2 regions of the Micromonospora sp. KC207 genome follow, and region 1 is predicted to be linked to the other one. Evidence: riboswitches for the same ligand, from Rfam matches in the RefSeq annotation. Region 1 holds a riboswitch; the other holds the start of a gene.

Region 1 (3,398 bases):
GCCGGCTGCCGCCCCGGCCTGGGTCCCTGGCCAGCTACGCGATCACCGACCAGCTCGCCGCCGGTCCGCTGCGCTTTGGCGTGACGTACCAGGCGGACGTGCTGGTGGTGACCGACGACGAGATCGTCACGGTGGCCCGACAGCGGCCTGCCACTACGGTGCGTAACCGAACCCGGCTGCGTGACGAGCCGGGCGGCATCGTCCGCGTCGACGTGGAGATCACCCTGGCCGCCCCGGCGCCGCTGTTCCCGTACGCCTTCCGGCAGGCCCGCTCCGCGCACCTCGGGCTGGCCCGGCGGCTGGGCGAGGTGCTGGGCCGGGCGGCGTAACGCCCCGGCGGCCCGTCGAAGCGGGAAGGCCGCCGGGGCGCGGGTCAGATCACCGACAGGTGCACGTGGTTGGTGTGGTCGCTTGACGGGTCCCCGTTTCCGCCGCTGTACGCCTTCCAGCCGCTGCTGGGCAGCCAGATCTGCTTGAACCAGATCACGTACAGCACGGCGAGCCGGTCGGCGTTGCGGACGTAGTACGCCGCGAGGTTGTTGCCGTAGGTGCGGTCCCCGCCGGTGGCCACGCCGCCGAAGCCGCCCTTCTGCGCGGCGAAGTCGCAGGCCCGGCCCTTGGGGTGCTCGCCGGAGCCGCCGGGGCGGTAGCAGGAGACGTACCGGGTGAAGCCGGCGGCCTTGGCCTGGTTGAGCGCGTGCAGGGTGCGCGGGGTGATGCAGCCGTTGGCCGGGGTGGGGTCGTTGACGCTGCACGACTCCGCCGGCCAGGAGCCGTCGGCGTTGCGCTTCGCGGGGGTGGCGTTCGCGCTGGAGGTGCCGCCCGGGCTGGACCCGCCGCTGCTGCTGGCCTTGTTGTTGGCCACGGTGAGTGCCCGCTCGGCTTGCTCCTTGCGCTTGCCCATCAGCGCGACCTGCTTGCGCTGCTCGCGGATCTCGCCGTCGATCCCCTGCCGGGTCTTGGTCGCCTCGTCCCGGGTCGCCAGCAGCTCGCGCAGCGCGCGGTCCTCTTTGGTGGCGACCGCGTCGAGCGCGGCGGCCCGGTCCAGGAAGCCTTCGGGGGAGTTGCTGTTGAGCAGCGCGGAGGCGGCGGTGAGGCGTCCCTTCTTGTACGCCACGCCGGCGATCTCGCCGACCTTGGCGCCGCGGGTGACCAGCTCGGCCTCGACCGCCTTGAGCTGGCCGCCGAGCTGCTTTTGCCGCTTCACCGAGCGGTCGAGGGCGGTCTTGGCCTCCAGGTACCCCTTGCTGGCCGCCTCGAGCTGGGCGCGCAGGGCGGGGGTGCCGCCCTCCTCGTCGTCGCCGGGAGCGGCGGCGAGCAGGCCGACGGGCGGTGCGGCCCCGGCCGGCGCCACCGGCGCGATCCCGAGGCCGACGGCGAGCGTCAGCACCAGTGCCGCCGCCACCCGGGCGGCGATCCGTCCTACAGGTGCCACTACTGGCATGTGCGTGTCCTTCCGTCAGCCGCCGACCGGGTTAGCTGACGGGTTCGGGACGGAAGATCCCTACCGCTCAGGCGGATGCACCCCACGAACGTGGTTCCCCGGCTCGCCCGAAGGCGATTAGGCGGCGGCCACCGCAGGCGCCGGAGGGCGCCGCCCGGCGGAGGCCGGGACCGAGCCTACCGGTGCCGGTGGGACCAGCGCTGCGTCCGTGACGGAGGGTACGCGGACGAAACCGCTTAAATCAGGCAAATGACTACAAAAGCCGTGAAAATTGTTGGCGTCGGCCCTACCAGCCGGCTGGCCCACAGCCGTCGCAGGACGCTCCCGGCTCGACCTGCAAGGTGGCGTGCTCGATGCGGAAGTCCTCGTGCAGGGCGGTGCGGGCGGCGGTCAGCACCGCGCCGACCTCCGCTCCGGGCGCCATGGTCAGGTGGGCCGAGGCGACCTCCATGCCGGAGGTCAGCGTCCAGACGTGCAGGTCGTGCACCTCGACCACGCCGGGCACCGCGGCCAGCCGGTCGTGCACTGCGGTCACCTGGAGGTGCTCCGGCGCGGCCTGGACCAGGATGCGCACCGCGGCCCGCCCGAGCCGCCAGGTGCGGGGCAGGATGAACACGCCGATCGCGACGGCCACCGCCGGGTCCGCCCACGACCAGCCGGTGACCATGATCAGTGCTGCCGCCCCGATCACCCCGACCGAGCCGAGCAGGTCGCCCAGCACCTCCAGGTACGCCCCGCGCAGGTTGAGGCTCTGCTTCGCCCCGCTGCGCAGCAGGGCGAACACGGCGACGTTGGCGAGCAGGCCCAGCACCGCCACCGCGAGCATCGGGCCGGTGGTCACCGCGGGCGGGTCGCCGAAGCGGCGGGCGGCCTCGACGAGAACGTAGACGGCGACGCCGCTGAGCAGCAGGGCGTTGCCGAGTGCGGCGAGCACCTCCAGCCGGTAGAGCCCGAACGTGCGCTGCGGGTCGGCGGTGGCCCGGCGGGTGGCGGTGATCGCGGCGAGCGCCATGCCGATGCCGAGCACGTCGGTGAACATGTGCCCGGCGTCGGAGAGCAGCGCCAGCGAGCCGGTGTCGAGCGCGGTGGCCGTCTCGATGATCATCAGCACGGCGAGCAGCGTGAACGCTGCCCAAAGCCGCCCCGAATGGCGGTCCGAGGCGTTCGCCGCCGTACCGTGGTGGTGGTCATGACCTGCGCCCACGCCCACACCCTCCGTCCGCGACTCGAGCCCGATCCAACCTATGCTCACATTGCTATGTATGCAAATGGTGGGTGGCGGCCGGGGCCGGTGAGCGGCCGGGCCCCGATCAGCCCGCCGGATCGATCGTGACGAGGCGCTGGGTGGCCCGGGACAACGCCACGTACAGCGTCCGCACGCCGGAACCCGGGTCGGCCCGGATAGCGCCCGGAGCGACCAGCACCACCCCGTCGTACTCCATGCCCTTGGCCTCGAGGCTGGTCACCACCTGAAGGCGCGGCGCGGCCCGGCCGGCCAGCCAGCCGGCCACCTCGTCCCGACGCGGCACCGGCGTGATCACCCCGACCGTGCCCTCCACCTCGCCGAGCAGGTCGACGACCGCCGCGACGGTGGCCGCCTCCAGCTCCGTCGCCGGCACGGTCAGCGCGACCGGGGCCACGCCGGTGGACCGCACCGCCCGGGGCAGCGTCAGGTCCGGGTAGAGCCGGCGGATCTCCGCCGCCGCCACCGCGAAGATCTCCGCCGAGTTGCGGTAGTTGGTGGTCAGCTCGAACTGGTGCCGGCGTCGCCGGCCCAGCGCCGCGTCCCGGGCCCGGGTCAACTCCTGCGGGTCCCCCGTCCACGCGGTCTGCGCCGGGTCGCCCACCACCGTCCAGGACGCCAGCCGGCCGCGCCGGCCGATCATCCGCCACTGCATCGGCGAGACGTCCTGCGCCTCGTCGACCACCACGTGCGCGTAGTCGCGGTAGTCCT
Region 2 (3,398 bases), on a different contig from region 1:
GCACCACGCCGACGCGAACTACTGCTCGCTGCCCGTGGGCGACGCGATCGTGCGGGGGCTGCTGGCCCGTGGCGCGACGGTGATCCTGCGCGCCCACCCGTACACCGGGCAGAACCCGGCGTCGGCACGGCAGCTCGCCCGGCTCACGGAGCTGTTGGCGGCGGACCGGGCCCGCACCGGGCGGCAGCACGTCTTCGGCGCGGCGGCCAGCCGGGAGCTGTCCCTGGTCGACTGCGTGAACCGCTCCGACGCGCTGGTTTCGGACGTGTCCGGGGTCATCTCCGACTACCTCTACTCCGGCAAGCCGTACGCGGTGACGGACATGGTCGGCGACGGCGACCGGTTCGTCGAACGGTTCCCGCTGGCCGGCTCGGGTTACGTGCTGCGGCGCGACGCGGGCAACCTCGACGAGGTGCTCGACCTGCTGCTGGACACCGACCCGAAGGCGGCGGCCCGCTGGGGCACCCGGGCACACTACCTGGGCGACTTCCCCGCCGAGTCGTACGCCGAGGCGTTCCTGGCGGCGGCCCGGCGGGAGCTGGAGCCGGGCTGGAACCCGTCGGTCCCGCATGCCGCCGACACCGCGGCGCAGGTGGGCTCGCCGCTCTCCCCCACCGCCTGAGCGTCCCGCCCGCCGTACCTGCTCGCCGGCCGAACACCACTTGCGGTCGTCACCCCTGGTGCGAAAATCGCACACTCGGCGACAGGACGGGCCAACGCACGAAGTCCCGGGCCTCCGCCCGCTTCCGCAGGAGTGATCCACCTGCGGCCCAGCGGATGCGAAGACGGCACCGGGCCCCGGCTTGCGGAAGCAGCGCCGGGGCCCGGTGGGGGGAGGGTGATATCAGGCCGAGTAGCCCCGGGTCGCGGCCCAGTGGGCCAGCGCGGCGGTGCTGATCCAGTACGCCGGGACGGCCGGGTCGGCCGAGTCGGCGATCCGCACGGCGCGTCCGGCGTCCCGGTAGCCGACGACGGCGATGTAGTGGCCGCCGGGAAAGGAGTGCCAACCGCCGTCGACGTCGGTGGCGTCGCCGGCGATGTTCACCACGACACCGCGCCCGGCGCTGATCGCCTTCACCACGTCGGCCTTGAGCTGGTCCGTCTGGGCCGGGGTGGCGGCGCCGCCGGGGATCAGCCGGGTCCGGTACGGGGCACCCTTGACCATCTCGTTGAGCACGCGGGTGGTGTCGTAGGCGGAGTTGGTGCCCATCTCGGTGGTGCCGAGGTCGGCGGCCAGGCCGTCCTGGGTGCTCGCGACGCCGGTGGCGGAGAGCGCGTTGCGCACCGCCGCGGGACCGCAGTAGTAGTACGTGGTCTGGGCCTCGTAGTCGTAGTCGAGGACCTTGGACGACGGCGGCTTCGGGGCTGTCGGCTTCGCCGTGGTCCGCTTCGGCGTCGCCGTGGCGGTCAGGTCGGGGTTCGGGGTGGAGCTGGACGACGGCGAGGCGCTCGGTGAGGCCGGCACGGCGAGGCGGGCCTGGGCCCGGCTGGCCGCGCCGTCGAGGCGGGGTGCGACCTCGGCCACGGCGGCGTTGGTGGTCTGCTGCGGTGCGGGGGCGTCGCGGACGGCGACGAGCAGCGCGCCGGTGCCGGAGGCCAACAGGAGCGCTGCGGCAGAGCCGGCGACGACCTGGTACGGACGCTCCGTGGCGAGTCGCCGCAGGTGCCGCTTGAGCTGATCGTTCACGTGTTCCTCCACGGGACGGGGGCGGAGGCGGAGGCACCCGGGCGTGCGTCGTCGCACGGCGGCGCGGATCGTGTCCGCGGCCGGTGGGGTCCGCTTTCGAAAGGGCGCCGCTCAGGCGGGCGTACGGAAGGGTGCGACGGTCAGTGCGCCGGCTCGGCGGCGGACACGGGCACCGGGCTCCGTGGTGGAGGAACAACCCGGGGGGTGGGGTCGAACTGCACGAGAATGGAACTCCTTCCGACACCGCCTACCGGGTTAGCTGACGGATTCGGGCGGGAAGATCGCCCTACCACGGGCCGTAGCCTGCGGATTCACCCCGGACGTGCAATGGGTCCCCGGTTCGTGATGATCACGATTGAGCGGGTCGGCGCGGCGTCGCCTCTTGCGAACGGGTACCGCACCGGACGGGCCGACACTACTGGCCGGCCGAAGCCCTGCCAACCCCTTCTCACCTGCTTAAACATCCAATACTGGCCTCGTTTACGGGCCATTCGGAGCTGACGTGTCTCAATGGGATGCTCGGCTCAGACAACGTCAGCGGACCGTAACGGAACAACGGGTCGTGATCGTCGGCGAACTGCGGCGACCGATCGGACCGAATGGGCCGGCTGCCCGATTCCGGACGGGCGTGACCCGACTCACGGCGAAATCCCGGAGATCGCAGCGGGGTGGTCGCACGCTCAACCGATGCGGGCCGGCCGCCAGCGGGCCAGCCGGTGGCCGGTGGCCGGGACGGGCTGGCCGGCCGCCGCGCGGGGAGCCGGCGATCGGCCGGGCCGGACGCGCTGGGCGGCGGCGTACGCCTCGGCGGCCAGCGCCCGGGCGGCTTCGGCGGCCAGGTCCGCGTCGCGCCACGCGGCCCGCTCGCGCTCGGCGGCGGCCCGGTACCGGGCCAGCCTGCCGTCCCGGACCGCCCGGGCCAGGACGACCTCCTGCTGCACCGGGTGCAGGCGGGGGTCCCAACCGCCCCGGCGGGCGAAGACGTCGCAGAGCTGCCCGATGGACAGTTCCCCCCGCAGGTGGGCGGCCGTGGCGGCGTGGTGCAGCCAGCGCTCCCGACTCGCGTACTCGGCGGGGGTGCGCGGCGTGCGCGGCGTAGGCAGGGCACCCGCGTCGCGGAAGCGCCGGGCGGCCGTCTCCGCCTCGTCGTACGCCTGCCAGGCCTGCTCGGCCGCGTCCTGGGCGGCCATCCACGCGGCCCACCGCCGGCGGGCGGTCTGCGCGGCCCCGGCAGCGGCCACCGCCACCTCCTCGGCGTACCGGCGCAGATCGGCGACCGCCTGGGCGGCCGGCGCCACGGGCCGGGCAATGGCTTCGGCGTCGGCCGGCCGGTCCCGCGCCGGGCGGGCGACCAGCACGGTGAGCACGCTGAGCGCCACCACGAGCAGCACGGACCAGATGGCGGCGGCCAGCGGCACCTCGGTCAGGAACCGGGAGAGAACGATGTCCATGATCGGCACCTCACGGGCGGTGGAGGCGGAAGGGGTTCCGCACCGCCGGGCGGGACGAGTGCGGCGTCCTGGGTCCGGCGGGCGGGTGTGCGGCGGTGAAGTTCCTCGGCGACAGCGGTGACGGGCGCGGCCCGTCGTGTGGCTCAGGCGCCCGGCGGCGCGCGGGGGCCGGCGGCCTCAGGGGCGAGCCCGGCCGGCACCCGACGCGAGGCCGCCACGGCAGACACGGAGTGTCCGGCCGCAGCCGGCGGCAGCGCGTC

The links. A riboswitch is a leader RNA that binds a small molecule or an ion and turns the genes downstream of it on or off. The one in region 1 is predicted to bind cyclic di-AMP.
Region 2: it holds a riboswitch for cyclic di-AMP, as region 1 does, so the genes downstream of both, E1258_RS07800 (C39 family peptidase) here and E1258_RS23285 (hypothetical protein) in region 1, are expected to answer to the same signal.

What each region holds. Positions count from the first base shown of each region.
Region 1 is NZ_SMKJ01000216.1:940-4,337, forward strand. Features, by position in the region: gene E1258_RS23280 (SRPBCC family protein) at 1-329, shown strand, start outside; gene E1258_RS23285 (hypothetical protein) at 374-1,444, opposite strand; cyclic di-AMP (ydaO/yuaA leader) riboswitch at 1,449-1,578, opposite strand; gene E1258_RS23290 (cation diffusion facilitator family transporter) at 1,731-2,648, opposite strand; gene E1258_RS23295 (AAA family ATPase) at 2,755-3,398, opposite strand, start outside.
Region 2 is NZ_SMKJ01000040.1:28,664-32,061, forward strand. Features, by position in the region: gene E1258_RS07795 (CDP-glycerol glycerophosphotransferase family protein) at 1-622, shown strand, start outside; gene E1258_RS07800 (C39 family peptidase) at 845-1,699, opposite strand; cyclic di-AMP (ydaO/yuaA leader) riboswitch at 1,917-2,059, opposite strand; gene E1258_RS07805 (hypothetical protein) at 2,368-3,138, opposite strand; gene E1258_RS07810 (hypothetical protein) at 3,282-3,398, opposite strand, start outside.